One region of the Streptosporangium sp. NPDC002524 genome, then DNA from elsewhere that is predicted to be linked to it. Evidence: riboswitches for the same ligand, from Rfam matches in the RefSeq annotation. Region 1 holds a riboswitch; each other region holds the start of a gene.
The links. A riboswitch is a leader RNA that binds a small molecule or an ion and turns the genes downstream of it on or off. The one in region 1 is predicted to bind cobalamin.
Positions count from the first base shown of each region.

Region 1 (3,513 bases):
TGATCGGGCCGGACATGCCGACGGTGGCGATCGTCCCCGACGACGAGCTGCTGGACAAGAACCTCACCACGCTGGGCGAGATCCGCGCCAGGGGCGGCAGGGTGCTCATGGTGGGCCACCGTACGGCCGACCCCAAGCTGGCCGACGACTGCGTCGTGGTGCCCAAGAACGAGACCGAGCTGGACCCGATCCTGCTCTCGATCCCGCTCCAGCTCTTCGCCTACCACGCCGCCGTGGCGCTGGGCCGGGACGTCGACAAGCCGAGGAACCTGGCCAAGAGCGTCACGGTGGAGTGAACCCCGCTTCCTCTCGTGTCCCCGTCCCCGTCCCGTCCCCGTTCCCGTCTCCGGTCTGCCGGGGGCGGGGTACGCCTTCCGGGGCTCCTCTCCCGTGGAGACAGCCGCCCCCGATATCCGGATTTTTGGTGGTTTTTCCGGTGATCTGCGGCTGAGTGATGGACTGCCGGAAATTCCGGCATACCCCACTTCATCACGGAAAGTGATGGGTAGGTAACCTATGGAATAGGGGGTTCTTGGGGGAAGGGGCGCTTATGCGCCGTAGGGGGTTTTTCGCATTGGCGGCGGGGGCCGTGCTCGTCGCGGGGTGCGGCACGGACACCGGCCCCGATTCCGCGGTGAAGCGCCTGTTCCTCCTCGAATCGACCGCCGACGGCCACGGCTGGGACGGCATCGCGGGCAGGCTGGCGACCGTCCTGGTCCAGTCGGGGCTGGTGGGCACCGCGATGGCCGTCGAGCGGCAGGGGGCCCTGGGCTCCGCCCCGCGCGACGCGTTCGGCGTCTTCCGCGGCCCCTTCGCGCGCGAGGGCAGGCTGCTCGTCACCTCGATGCCGATGGTGGCCGCCGCGGAGATCGCCAACACCGCGGCCGTGGTGAACGCCGCCACCCCCATCGCCCGCCTGGCCGGAGACTGGGCGGTCCTGGTCGTCCCCTCCGGCTCCCCCCTGCGTACCTTCGAGGACTTCGTCACGCGGCTGCGGCACGACCCCGCGAAGCTGACGGTCGGCGGCCGGTCGGAGGGCGGCTCGGACCACGTGCTCTACGGCATGATCGGCAAGTGTCTCGGGGTGGACACCCGGCTGCTGGAGTACGCCGGATACCTCGCCCCCGAGGACGCCTCCGAGGCGCTCCACGTCGGCCGGGTGGCGGCCCTGCTGGGGTCGGCGCGCGCCCTGCGGCCCGAGATCGCCGCAGGCCGGCTGCGGCCCCTGGTGGTCTCCTCCGGTGGCCGGATCGACGGGATCGACGCCCCGACGCTCATGGAGGTCGACGTCCGGCTGGAGTACAGCGACTGGTGCGGCCTGCTGGGCCCCAAGGACATGAGCCCGGGGGACCGGGACGCCGCGATCGCCCTGTGTGACGGTATCGACGCCGCGCCGCGCTGGCGTGCCCTGTGCGCGTCCCACGGCTGGAGCCGGGTCTACCTCAGCGGCGACGAGTTCCGCCAGTGGCTCTCCACCGAGACGGCCCGCACGCGCGGCGTGCTGCACGAGCTCGGACTGTTGAAGTCCTCCGACACAACTTGTTGGGGTAGTTGCGTCAGACGCCCCTAGATGTAGGATCCTGCTCGTTGCTGGTTCGCCCCGCGAGGGGCGAGGCAAGAGGGAACCCGGTGAGATTCCGGGACTGCCCCGCAGCGGTGAACGGGAACGAAAGCCGTCATTGAGCACTGGGTGAGCCATGCCCGGGAAGCGACGGCCGGTAGGCGTGTGTGGTGCGCCCGTGAGTCCGAAGACCTGCCGGTGACGTGATTGTCCAGGGCCTCGTGGGAGGGCCCGCGGAACGAGGCGATCCGGCGTGCCCGGGATCGCTCGCGGACGCGTGCCCATCCGGCGGAGCCGTACGGGGAAGTCCGATCGAGCGAGGGGCACTACGTGACACAGGCATTGGCGGAGACCGCGACGGGTGGCGCGGCGGGGACCGCGACGGACGACGGCGACATCGGAGACGCGGAGAACGTCGCGGGTGCCGCGGGCACGGTGACGGCCGCGACGAGCGAGGGCGCCGTCGGGAACGCGGTGGCCGCGGCGGGCGGCGCCGGTGTCGGGGACGCGGTGGCCGTGACTGGCGGCGACGGTGTCGGGGGCGTGGCGACCTCGACGGGCGGCGACGGTGTCGGGGGCGTCGGGAGTTTGCTGGACGGGCGCAGGCTGGCGATCGACGAGGCCGCCGCACGGGTGATCACCGATCCCGCCAACTCCAGGGCCGCCGCCGCGATGCTGGCCGAGCTGATCGCCGACGAGGCCGCCGAGCACGGCGTCCGCGACTTCTCCGAGTCCGTCGCCGCGACCCACGAGGCGGGGCTGATCCAGGACGGGCTCGCGGAGTTCGTGGCCGCCCACGCCGGGGCGCTGGACGCGCTGGCCGATCCGGAGGCCGACGCCAGGTTCGAGTATTTCGGGCTGCGTACCGTCTACGACCGCTACCTGCTGCGCCACCCGCGGACCCGCAAGGTCCTGGAGCGCCCGCAGCACTTCTTCCTGCGGGTGGCCTGCGGCCTGTCCGAGACCGTCGAGGAGGCCGCCGAGCTGTACGCGCTCATGGCCACCCTGTCCTACCTGCCCAGCTCGCCCACGCTGTTCAACTCCGGCTCCCGCAGGCCCCAGCTCTCCTCGTGCTTCCTGCTCGACTCGCCCCGCGACGAGCTGGAGTCCATCTACGAGCGCTACGGGCAGGTCGCGCGGCTGTCGAAGTACGCGGGGGGCATCGGGATCTCCTGGACCAGGGTCCGCTCGCGGGGCTCGCTGATCCGGGGCACCAACGGCCACTCCAACGGCATCGTGCCCTGGCTGCGCACGCTCGACTCCAGCGTCGCCGCGGTCAATCAGGGAGGCCGCCGCAAGGGCGCGGCCTGCGTCTACCTGGAGCCCTGGCACGCCGACGTCGAGGAGTTCCTGGAGCTGCGCGACAACACCGGCGAGGAGGCCCGCCGCACGCACAACCTGAACCTGGCCAACTGGATCCCCGACGAGTTCATGCGCCGCGTCGAGGCCGACGGGGTCTGGTCGCTGTTCGACCCCAAGGACGTCCCGCACCTCACCGACCTGTACGGCGCCGCGTTCGACGACGCCTACCGGGCCGCCGAGGCCGAGGGCCGGTTCACCAGGCAGATCCCCGCCCGCACCCTGTACGGGCGGATGATGCGCACGCTCGCCCAGACCGGCAACGGCTGGATGACCTTCAAGGACGCGGCCAACCGGACCTCCAACCAGACGGCCAGGCCGGAGAACGTCATCCACCTGTCGAACCTCTGCACCGAGATCCTGGAGGTCACCGGCGACGCGGAGACCGCCGTCTGCAACCTCGGCTCGATCAACCTCGCCGCCCACCTGGCGGCGGAGGCCGGGGCGTCCGGAGAGGCCGGGGAGGCCGGGGACGGGATCGACTGGGCCCGGCTGCGCGCGACCGTCCGCACCGCCGTGCGGTTCCTCGACCGCACCATCGACCTGGGCTTCTACCCGACCCCCGAGGCGGAGGCGGCCAACCGGAGGTGGCG
Region 1 is NZ_JBEOWK010000001.1:427,174-430,686, reverse strand. Features, by position in the region: gene glmS (glutamine--fructose-6-phosphate transaminase (isomerizing)) at 1-296, shown strand, start outside; gene ABT053_RS01760 (tripartite tricarboxylate transporter substrate-binding protein) at 635-1,570, shown strand; cobalamin riboswitch at 1,575-1,775, shown strand; gene ABT053_RS01755 (ribonucleoside-diphosphate reductase subunit alpha) at 1,892-3,513, shown strand, end outside.

Region 2 (3,513 bases), on a different contig from region 1:
AAGAGCGCGGCGATTGCTGCGGGAGTCGGGCTGACCGATGGAGTCGGACAGCCGGACCAGAGCGCGGCAGCGGTTGCGCGCCTGCGTGATGCCCTCATTCCCAACGAGCCCACCTCGGGACCTGTCCTCACGCATGCGTCGTTCGCCCGTGCCGTCACCCGTGCCCGGCGAGACTTCACCGCCGCCCGTTACGCCGATCTCGCTGGTGATCTCGCCGAGCTGATCCCTGTTGCCCGCGACGCGTCCGCCCCGGCTGATCTCGCCACAGCCGCACAGGTCTACCACCTGACGACCCGCACGCTGATCAAGCTGAGCGCCTCACCGTACGCGTGGGTGTCCGCCCATCAGGGCGAGCGGGCCGCGCACGCCAGCGGTGATCTCCAGGCCATAGGGGAAGCACGTCGAGACCTGGCCAGTCTTTTCCACCGGGCGATGGACTACGGCAAGGCCCGTGACATCACCGTGAGCACGGCGGAACTACTGCGCCCGCAACTGCCTTCCGCCTCTGCCTCTGCTTGGGGGTCGTACGGGGCGCTGATGTCTACCGGCGCCATCGCTGCAGCTCGGTTGGAAGACCGTGACAACGCCCTTGGCATGCTGGAAGAAGCCGAAGAGGCCGCACGACACGCGCCCAAGCTCGTGCTCAGCGCGGGCCATGTGGCCACCTACAAGATCGGTGTGTCCATCGTTCTTGGAGACGCCGGAACAGCCATCGAGCATGCCAGGGACATCGTTCCGGAAGAGATCCCGACCCTGGAACGTCGAGCCAGCTATTACACGGGCATCGCCGAGGCTTACACGCTCTGGGGGAAGACCGATCGCGCCGTGCGTGCGCTCCTGGTCGCCGAGAAGATCGCCCCTTCCGAGGTACGGCGGACCGGCCCCCGGCAGGTGATCACCGATCTGCTTCACCGGGACCGCCACGGCAAGCTCTCCGGTCTGCATGCTCTGGCGCGTCGCTCCGGTGTGACTTTGTGATCATTTTCTGAGTGACGAACTGGGTGGCACTTGAATAGCCGAACAGACCTATCAAGTCCGTACGATTCATTCGTCAGTCCCCCATGATCTTTATGAAGATGTCCGCTCCTTAGCGATCTGACGAGCGGTGGCGTTGCCGTGCCGGATCGGTCCAGAAGGGGGCGCCGTGTCGGTGGCTGCTTCCTGCGTAGCGTCGCTCGGACAGGGTGATCGTGATCTCTTCGGCAGGGCGGGTTATGCTCGTGGCGCGGTTGGTTCTCCCGGCACCGTTGCGGTGTTGGGAGTCGTAAGAGGGAACCCGGTGTGATTCCGGGGCTGCCCCGCAGCGGTGAGTGGGAACGAACGCCGTCATCGGCACTGGGTGTGTGTGCATCTGGGAAGCGACGGTCAGTAGGGGTTGTGTGTGATGCCCGCGAGTCCGAAGACCTGCCAGCCGCTCGTGCGCCGTCCGGTGTGCGGTGATCCGTGGCCTCGTGGGAGGGCCTGGGATGTGTTTTTCCCGTGGGTTCCTTCCGTGTGGCTGTGGGTCGGCATGGCATGAGCCGAGGGAAGGACGCCATGAGTCAGATCACCACGACCGTTTTGGGGTACCCGCGTATCGGGGGCCGTCGCGAGTTGAAGCGGGCGACGGAGGATTACTGGGCCGGGCGGGTCGACGCCGCCGGCTTGCAGGAGACGGCCGCCGGGTTGCGGCAAGGGGTGTGGCGGGAGTTGTCGGGGGCGGGGTTGGATGCGGTGCCGTCCAACACGTTCTCGTTGTATGACCACGTGCTGGACGCGATCGCGCTGGTGGGTGCGGTGCCCGAGCGGTTCGCCGGGGCCGCGGACCCGTACTTCGCGATGGCCCGGGGCGCCGAGGGGGTCGCGCCGCTGGAGATGACCAAGTGGTTCGACACCAACTACCACTACCTGGTTCCCGAGCTGGGCCCCGAGACCCGCTTCCGGCTCGACTGGAGCAAGCCGCTGGCCGAGCACGCCGAGGCGCGGCGGCTGGGGGTCGAGACCCGGCCGGTGCTGGTCGGGCCGCTGTCGTTCCTGCTGCTGGCCAAGTCCACCGAGCCGGGCTTCGAGCCGCTGCGGCTGCTGGACGGCCTGCTGGAGACGTACGCCGAGCTGCTGGAACGGCTCGCCGCGGCGGGGGTGGCCGAGGTGCAGCTGGACGAGCCGGTGCTCGCCGCCGACCGTACGGACGAGGAGCTGGCCGCGCTGCGCCGGGCCTACGTGCGGCTGGGTGAGCTGAGCAGCCGCCCCCGGCTGATGGTGGCCACCTACTTCGGCGAGATCGGGCCCGCGCTGGAGATCCTGGCCCGCAGCCCGGTCGAGGCCGTCGGCCTGGACTTCGTCTCGGCGCCCGGCAACCTGGAGGCGCTGGCCGCCGCCGGGGGGCTGCCCGGCAAGACCCTCGTCGCCGGGGTCGTCGACGGCCGCAACGTCTGGCGTACCGACACCGCGAAGGCGCTGGCGACCTGCGCCGCGCTGCTCGGCCTGAGCGACCGGCTGGTGGTGAGCACCTCCTGCTCGCTGCTGCACGTCCCGCTCGACCTGGACGCCGAGACCTCGCTGGACCCGCGGCTGCGCGAGCGGCTCGCCTTCGCCAGGCAGAAGGTCGACGAGGTCGTACGGATCGGCAGGGCGCTGAACGGCGAGGAGGTCGTCGCGGGGGAGCGGAGCGTCGAGCGGTTCCTCAACCCCCGGGTGCGAGCCCGGCTGGACGCCCTGGGCGAGGGCACCCCGCGCGCCCCGCACGCCGAGCGGCTCGCCGTGCAGAACGCCGACCTGGGCCTGCCGCCGCTGGCCACCACCACCATCGGCTCCTTCCCGCAGACCGGCGAGGTGCGCCAGGCCCGCGCCGCCGTGCGCTCGGGCGAGATCGACAGGGCCGGGTACGAGCGCAGGATGGAGGCCGAGATCGACCGCGTCATCGCGCTCCAGGAGGAGATCGGCCTGGACGTGCTGGTGCACGGGGAGCCCGAGCGCAACGACATGGTCCAGTACTTCGCCGAGATGCTGGAGGGCTACGCCGCCACCGAGCACGGCTGGGTGCAGTCGTACGGCAGCCGCTACGTCCGCCCGCCGATCCTGTTCGGCGACGTCTCCCGTCCCGAGCCGATGACGGTGCGCTGGGCCTCCTACGCGCAGTCGCGGACGAAGAAGCCGGTCAAGGGCATGCTCACCGGCCCGGTGACCATGCTGGCCTGGTCCTTCGTCCGCGACGACCAGCCGCTGGGCGAGACCGCCAGGCAGGTGGCGCTGGCGCTGCGCGACGAGACCCGCGATCTGGAGGCGGCGGGCATCAGGATCATCCAGGTCGACGAGCCCGCGCTGCGCGAGCTGCTGCCGCCGCGGCGGGCCGACCGCGAGGCCTACCTGGAGTGGGCGGTCGCGGCGTTCCGGCTCGCCACCAGCGGGGTGGCCGACAGCACGCAGATCCACACCCACATGTGCTACTCGGAGTTCGGGGAGATCATCGGCGCGATCGGCGACCTGGACGCCGACGTGACCAGCGTCGAGGCGGCCCGTTCCCGGATGGAGCTC
Region 2 is NZ_JBEOWK010000032.1:52,342-55,854, reverse strand. Features, by position in the region: gene ABT053_RS37670 (helix-turn-helix domain-containing protein) at 1-978, shown strand, start outside; cobalamin riboswitch at 1,214-1,426, shown strand; gene metE (5-methyltetrahydropteroyltriglutamate--homocysteine S-methyltransferase) at 1,537-3,513, shown strand, end outside.
Region 2: it holds a riboswitch for cobalamin, as region 1 does, so the genes downstream of both, metE (5-methyltetrahydropteroyltriglutamate--homocysteine S-methyltransferase) here and ABT053_RS01755 (ribonucleoside-diphosphate reductase subunit alpha) in region 1, are expected to answer to the same signal.

Region 3 (3,513 bases), on a different contig from region 1:
CACGCCGGTCGAGCCGGTCGTGTCGTTCGAGCCGTTCGAGTCGGCCGGAGCGGCCAGGGCGGCCGGAGCGACCGGAGCGGCTGGGGAAGCCGCGTGGCCCAGGATCTCGGCGGTCACCTCGCCCGCCGCCGACGGGTCCCAGCCACGCCGCTCCATGGCCTCGACCAGGGCGCGGGCCAGGGTCTCGGCCTCGTCGACGCCGACCCGTCCCGCGCTGCCGTCCTCGGCCAGGCCGAGGGCCTCGCGCAGCCCGACGAGCGCCTCGCTGCCCGCCCACATCTGCCGGGCGCGCAGCATGGCCAGCACCAGGTCAACGCGCGGCTGCCCCTCGGGGGCGGCCCCCAGCACGTGCAGGCCGTCGCGGATCTGGACGTCCTTGACCTCGCACAGCCAGCCGTCGATGTGCAGCAGGAAGTCGTCGAACTCGGCGTCGTGCGGGCGGTCGGCGATGCCGAGGTCGTGGTCGAGCCTGGCGGCCTGGATGAGCGTCCAGATCTGGGCGCGGATCGCGGGCAGCTTGGCCGGGTCCATCGCCGCGATGGAGGCGTGCTCGTCGAGGAGCTGCTCCAGCCTGGCCATGTCCCCGTAGCTGTCGGCGCGGGCCATCGGGGGCACGAGGTGGTCGACCAGGGTGGCGTGCGCGCGACGCTTGGCCTGGGTCCCCTCACCGGGGTCGTTGACGAGGAACGGGTAGATCAGCGGCAGGTCGCCGAGCGCGGCGTCCGGGCCGCAGGAGGCCGACAAGCCCGCCGACTTGCCGGGCAGCCACTCCAGGTTGCCGTGCTTGCCCACGTGGACCATCGCGTGCGCGCCGAAGCCGTCGGCCAGCCAGCGGTAGGCGGCCAGGTAGTGGTGGCTGGGCGGCAGGTCGGGGTCGTGGTAGATCGCGATGGGGTTCTCGCCGAAACCGCGCGGCGGCTGCACCATGACCACCACGTTGCCCGAGCGCAGCGCGGCCAGCACGATCTCGCCCTCCGGGTCGCGCGACCTGTCCACGAACAGCTCGCCGGGCGCCGGGCCCCAGTGCTCCTCCATCCGGGCGCGCAGGTCCGAGGGGAGGGTGGCGTACCACTCGGCGTACCGGCCCGCCGCGATGCGCACCGGGTTCCCGGCGAGCTGCTCCTCGGTGAGCCAGTCCTGGTCCTGCCCGCCCGCGGCGATCAGCGCGTGGATGAGCGCGTCGCCGTCCTGCCCGGTCACCCCGGGCAGCTCGTCCTCGGCGCCGATGTCGTACCCGCGCTCGCGCAGCGCGGCCAGCAGCCGCACCAGGCTGGCCGGGGTGTCCAGGCCGACGGCGTTGCCGATGCGGGCATGCTTGGTGGGGTACGCCGACAGCATCAGCACCAGCCGCCGCTCGGCGGGCGGGATGTGCCGCAGCGCGGCGTGCCGCACCGCGATACCCGCCACCCGCGAGGCCCGCTCGGGGTCGGCCACGTAGACGGTCAGCCCGTCCTCGTCGATCTCCTTGAAGGAGAACGGCACCGTGATGATCCGCCCGTCGAACTCGGGGATCGCGACCTGGGTGGCGGCGTCCAGCGGGGACAGGCCGTCGTCGTTCTCCGCCCAGGAGGCCCGGCTGCTCGTCAGGCACAGGCCCTGCAGGATCGGCACGTCCAGCTCGGCGAGCGCGCCGACGTCCCAGGCCTCGTCGTCCCCGCCCGCCGACGCGGTCGCCGGACGGGTGCCGCCCGCGGCGAGCACGGTCACCACCAGGGCGTCCACCGTACGCAGGACCTCCACCAGGCCGGGCTCGGCGGTGCGCAGGGAGGCGCAGTACACCGGCAGCGCCCGCGCGCCCGCGTCCTCGATCGCCGAGCAGAGCGCCTCGACGAAGGCCGTGTTGCCGGCCACGTGGTGGGCCCGGTAGTAGAGCACCCCGACGACGGGCCCGTCGTGCCCGTCCTGGTCGCGCGCCTCGCGCTCCAGCGTGCCCCACGTGGGGGTGGGCTCGGGCGCGGCGAACCCGTGGCCGGTGAGCAGCAGCGTGTCGGACAGGAAGTGGTGCAGCTCGGTCAGGTTGGCCGGGCCGCCGTGGGCGAGGTACGCGTGCGCCTCGGCGCAGACCCCGCCGGGCACGGTGGACAGCTCCATCAGCTCGGCGTCGGGCGCCTGCTCGCCACCGAGCACGACGACGGGCCGGGGACCGGCGAGCAGGGCGTCCAGCCCCTCCTCCCAGGCGCGGCGCCCGCCCAGCAGGCGTACCACGACCAGGTCGGCGCCCTCCAGCAGCGGCGGGAGGTCGGCTGCGGAGAGCCTGGCGGGGTTGCCGAGCCGGTAGCCGGCGCCGCTCGCGCGGGCGCTCAGCAGGTCGGTGTCGGAGGTCGAGAGCAGGAGGATCACGCGCCACACTCCAGGAGAGGCAGGGCGGTACGGCCCAGGGATGCCACGACGTGGCGGGGGAACGGCGATGTCACGGTGTCGCGGGGGAACGGCGAAGAGCGCACGGAGCTTCCTCCCTCGGGGTCCTCGCCCCGGGTCGTCGTCGGCCGCGACGGCTGGAGTCTCCTGGCTCCCGGATCGGTGCTCACCCCGGCCTTCCCGCCCGTCGTCGGACAGTGGCCCGGGTGGGGTTCGCTCCCCGGTTACAGTGGCGGGACCGCGCCGGAATCACACCGGCTTCCTCCCTTTGCCGTCGCCACCGATGACACTACGGCAGTCCGGTTCGTTGCAAGAAACTGGCGTTAACATCCTTCGAGTGTCCATTGCCGACTTTTCCGGACGATCGCGACTCGACGCGTGCCCCGGGGCGCTCCAGGTCCATGCCGCCGCGGACGGCGGCCTGGCCCGCGTCCGCGTGCCCGGTGGCCGTCTCACCCCTTCCCAGCTGCGCGAACTCGCCGACGCCGCGTCGACGTACGGCAGCGGCGTCATCGAGCTGACCTCCCGCGCGAACGTCCAGGTACGCGGCCTCGGCCCGGCGGATCCGGACGGCGACGCGGGGGGCGGTACGGGGAACAACGCGGAAAATGGCGCGGAGAACGGGTTCGCCGCGCGGATGGCGAGGGCGGGTCTGCTGCCCTCGGCGACGCACGAGCGGATCCGCAACATCCTCGCCTCCCCGCTGACCGGACTGACCGGTCTGGACGGGCCGACCGGACTGACTGAGCCAACCTGGTCTGCCGGATATACCGGGTCTACCGGGTCTACCGGGCTGAGCGCACCGGCCGAACCGGCTGACCCGAACAGGGCGAACGGACCAAGCAGACCGAACGGACCGAACAGGCTGAGCGGATCGAGCGGGCCGAGTGGCGCGGATGCTCCGGACGGCACGAACGTCCCGGGGTATCCGGGCCACCCACGCCGTTCAGGTCATCCGGACGGCGGCGGGATCGTCGACGTCACACCGCTGATCGGCGAGCTGGACCGGCGGCTGTGCGCCCGCCCCGCCCTCGCCGCCCTGCCGGGGCGGTTCATGTTCGCCCTCGACGACGGCCGGGGGGACGTGGCCGGACTGGGCGCGGACGCCGGGATCCTGCCCACGGGGCCGGACGAGGCCGCGCTGATCCTCGCCGG
Region 3 is NZ_JBEOWK010000035.1:39,940-43,452, forward strand. Features, by position in the region: gene cobN (cobaltochelatase subunit CobN) at 1-2,340, opposite strand, end outside; cobalamin riboswitch at 2,477-2,649, opposite strand; gene ABT053_RS38750 (ferredoxin-like domain-containing protein) at 2,696-3,513, shown strand, end outside.
Region 3: it holds a riboswitch for cobalamin, as region 1 does, so the genes downstream of both, cobN (cobaltochelatase subunit CobN) here and ABT053_RS01755 (ribonucleoside-diphosphate reductase subunit alpha) in region 1, are expected to answer to the same signal.

Region 4 (3,513 bases), on a different contig from region 1:
GGACGACCGCCGGGTGGGTGACCGCGACGGCCCTGCCGGGGGCGCGGGCGGCGAGCCAGCCTGACACCCGGGCGAGGAGCGCGGTGACCGGCTCCCCGCCGTGCGGCGCCGCGCCGGGGTCGCCGAGCCAGGAGGCGAGCGCCTCGGGTTCGGCGGCCTCGACCTCGCCGAGGGTCATCCCGCTCCAGCGGCCGTAGTCGCAGTCGGCCAGCAGCGGGTCGTGCTCGGCCCGCAGGCCGAGCGCCGCCGCGGTCTGGACGCAGCGCAGCTCGGGAGGGCAGGCCGCGGGCCCCGGGCCGAGGTCCCCCGCCATCTCCCCGGCCCGGCGCAGGCCGCGTTCGTCGAGTGGTTCGTCACCCGGGAACGCGGCCCGTACCGTCGCCGAGGTGGAGGCGTGGCAGACCAGGAGCAGGCGGGTGACCCCCGAGGGGGTCGTCACACCGGGCCGCGCCTGCGGGCGGCGAAGGCGAACAGCGCGCCGACACCGGCCCAGAAGACCACCTGGGTCCCTATGGAGGCGACCCTGAAGTCCCACAGGAGGTCGGCGGGGAAGCCCTGGGGCACCTCCGAGATCTCCGGCAGGAGGATCCAGGCCGCGACGACGGGGACCAGGAAGGTGGCGCCCGCCGACAGCCAGCGCACCCACGGTTCGCTCCGCGAGGCGTAGCGGTAGGCGGCGACGGCCGCGGCGACGGCGAGGATCCCGATGACCACCGCGACCAGGTAGAGCACGGTTCGCTGGTTGATGGTCTCCGGATCGCCGACGGCCGGAGGGTTGGCGGGATACTTCACGAAGGGGATGAGGACGACGGAGGTGAACGCGGCGGCGGCGAGCGTGACCGCGAGCACCGGTTCCGAGCGGGGTCCCGCCCGGCCTCGTACGGCCGCGTAGACGAGGGAGAACAGGCCCCCGATCGCCAGGCCGTACAGGCCGAGGGCGAGGAAGAGCCCGAAGCGCTGCCCGTCCCTGCTGACCAGCGCCTCCTCCTCGTCGTGGGAGTGGGCGGCGGTCCCGGTGTCGTCGTGTGTCCCGGCCGGGGCGGCGGCCGCGGCGGCCGCCTCCTCCAGCGCGATGGCCTGGTCGATGCGCGGTTCGCCGACGGTGTAGGCGAAGACGGCCGCGAGCAGCCCTGCGAGCAGTCCGACGACGAGACCCCGGACGATGAGTTTGGTGATCACCTGTGGCTCAGTGGCACGGTACGCCGAGCAGGTGACGCCCGTCGTGCATGAGTTCGTGCAGGTAGTTTCCCGCCTGGGAGATCGCTCCCTGGTCGAAGGTGACCAGGTAGGCGAGGAGCAGCAGCACCGGTACGGCGAGCAGCCAGCGGGTGAGCGAGGGCCATGGGATGGGCTGAACGTGCGGTGCCGAGATCTGGCTCACGGCCACCTCCTCCGGGATTTACGCGTCCCTTTTCGTAGGTCGGTGGCGGCCGAGTGTGACCTGGCTTCCGGCTCCGGGGAGCCGGTTACAGTGGCGCGACCGCACCGGAATCTCACCGGATTTCCCTCGCACCGCCACAAAACACCCGGAACGTATCCCGGTTCTCCGTCCCCCGTCAATCCAGGTGTCCGGTTTGCCGGGATCCGGCCCGCAAGGGATCCGGCCCGCAAGAGGCCCGGCCACCAAGGGATCCGGCCCGCAAGGGGTCCGGACGTCCGGACACCAAGAGGTCCGGGCGGCAAGGGATCCAGCCGGAAAGGGGTCAGGGCAGCGAAGGGTCCGGGCACGCCGAGGGGGGAGGTGGTCCGGGCCGGACCGCCTCCCCCCTCTCAGGACCTCTCAGGACCCCTCAGGCGCCTCTCGGGACCTCCCGGCGGCTCACTGCTCGCCGGTCAGCGCCGTCACCAGCTCCGCGGCGGTACGGCAGCGGTCGAACAGCTCCCCCACGTGGGCCTTGGTGCCGCGCAGCGGCTCAAGGGTGGGGACGCGCTGCAGCGACTCGCGGCCGGGGATGTCGAAGATGACCGAGTCCCAGGAGGCCGCGGCCACCGACTCGCTGTACTGGCTCAGGCATCGGCCGCGGAAGTAGGCCCGGGTGTCGTTGGGCGGCACCTCGACGGCCCGCTGGACCTCTTCCTCGGTGACCAGGCGCTGCATGCGGCCCCGGGCGACCAGGCGGTTGTAGAGCCCCCGGTCGGGCCGGATGTCGGAGTACTGGAGATCGACGAGCTGCAGGCGCGGGTGCGACCAGGGCAGGCCGTCACGCGTGCGGTAGCCCTCCAGGAGCTCCAGCTTGGCCACCCAGTCGAGCTCCCTGGACAGCTGCATCGGGTCCTCCGCCAGGCGGGTGAGGACCGACTCCCAGCGCTCCAGGATGTCCTTGGTGGGCTCGTCCAGGCCGTTGGCGCTGCGCTCCTCGGCGTACTTGCGGGCGAGCTCCAGATACTCCATCTGCAGCTGCACCGCCGTCAGCTTGCGGCCGTCGCGCATGGAGATCTCGTACTTGAGCGTGGGGTCGTGCGAGACCGCGCGCAGGGCCTGGACGGGGTTGTCCACGGCGAGGTCGCGGGTGAAGTAGTTGTCCTCGATCATGGCCAGGACGAGCGCGGTCGATCCCAGCTTCAGGTAGGTCGAGATCTCCGACATGTTGGCGTCGCCGATGATGACGTGCAGGCGGCGGTATTTCTCCGGGTCGGCGTGGGGCTCGTCCCGGGTGTTGATGATCGGCCGCTTGAGCGTCGTCTCCAGGCCCACCTCGACCTCGAAGAAGTCGGCCCGCTGGCTGATCTGGAAGCCCTCGCCCCGGGAGTCCTGGCCGATGCCGACCTTGCCCGCGCCGGTGACGACCTGCCGGGAGACGAAGAACGGCGTCAGGTGCCTGACGATGTCGGCGAACGAGGTGGCCCGGCGCATGAGGTAGTTCTCATGGCAGCCGTAGGAGGCGCCCTTGTTGTCGGTGTTGTTCTTGTAGAGCTGGATCGGGGCGTTGGCCGGCATCGCCGAGGCGCGGACCGCCGCGTCGTGCATCACCCGCTCGCCCGCCTTGTCCCAGATCACCGCCGCCCGGGGATTGGTGCACTCGGGCGTGGAGTATTCGGGGTGGGCGTGGTCGACGTACAGCCTGGCCCCGTTGGTGAGGATCACGTTCGCCAGGCCGAGGTCCTCGTCGGTCAGCTGGCTCTGGTCGGCCACCTCCCGCGCGAGGTCGAACCCCCGTGCGTCCCGCAGCGGGTTCTCCTCCTCGAAGTCCCATCGCGCGCGCCGCGCCCTGGCGGCCGAGGCCGCCAGATAGGCGTTCACGACCTGAGAGGAGGTCACCATCGCGTTGGCCCCCGGCTGTCCGGGCACGGAGATGCCGTATTCGGTCTCGATGCCCATCACCCGCCGTACCGTCATGCGCACCCTCTGTTCGTCAGGGACTGATTCTCTCCGTGGTATCTATTCCCGACCCTAGACCCTTCACTATGCCCGGTGGTCGGACAGTTATGGCACCGAAGCCTTTTCGCCCGTTGCGAGGGGGATCGAGGAGAGCGCGGGGAGCTGTGACGGGGACGGGGATGCGGCCTTTCTGC
Region 4 is NZ_JBEOWK010000003.1:272,862-276,374, forward strand. Features, by position in the region: gene ABT053_RS06160 (histidine phosphatase family protein) at 1-439, opposite strand, end outside; gene ABT053_RS06165 (CbtA family protein) at 436-1,179, opposite strand; gene ABT053_RS06170 (CbtB domain-containing protein) at 1,187-1,381, opposite strand; adenosylcobalamin (AdoCbl) riboswitch at 1,399-1,532, opposite strand; gene dop (depupylase/deamidase Dop) at 1,820-3,337, opposite strand; gene ABT053_RS06180 (acyltransferase family protein) at 3,425-3,513, opposite strand, start outside.
Region 4: it holds a riboswitch for cobalamin, as region 1 does, so the genes downstream of both, ABT053_RS06170 (CbtB domain-containing protein) here and ABT053_RS01755 (ribonucleoside-diphosphate reductase subunit alpha) in region 1, are expected to answer to the same signal.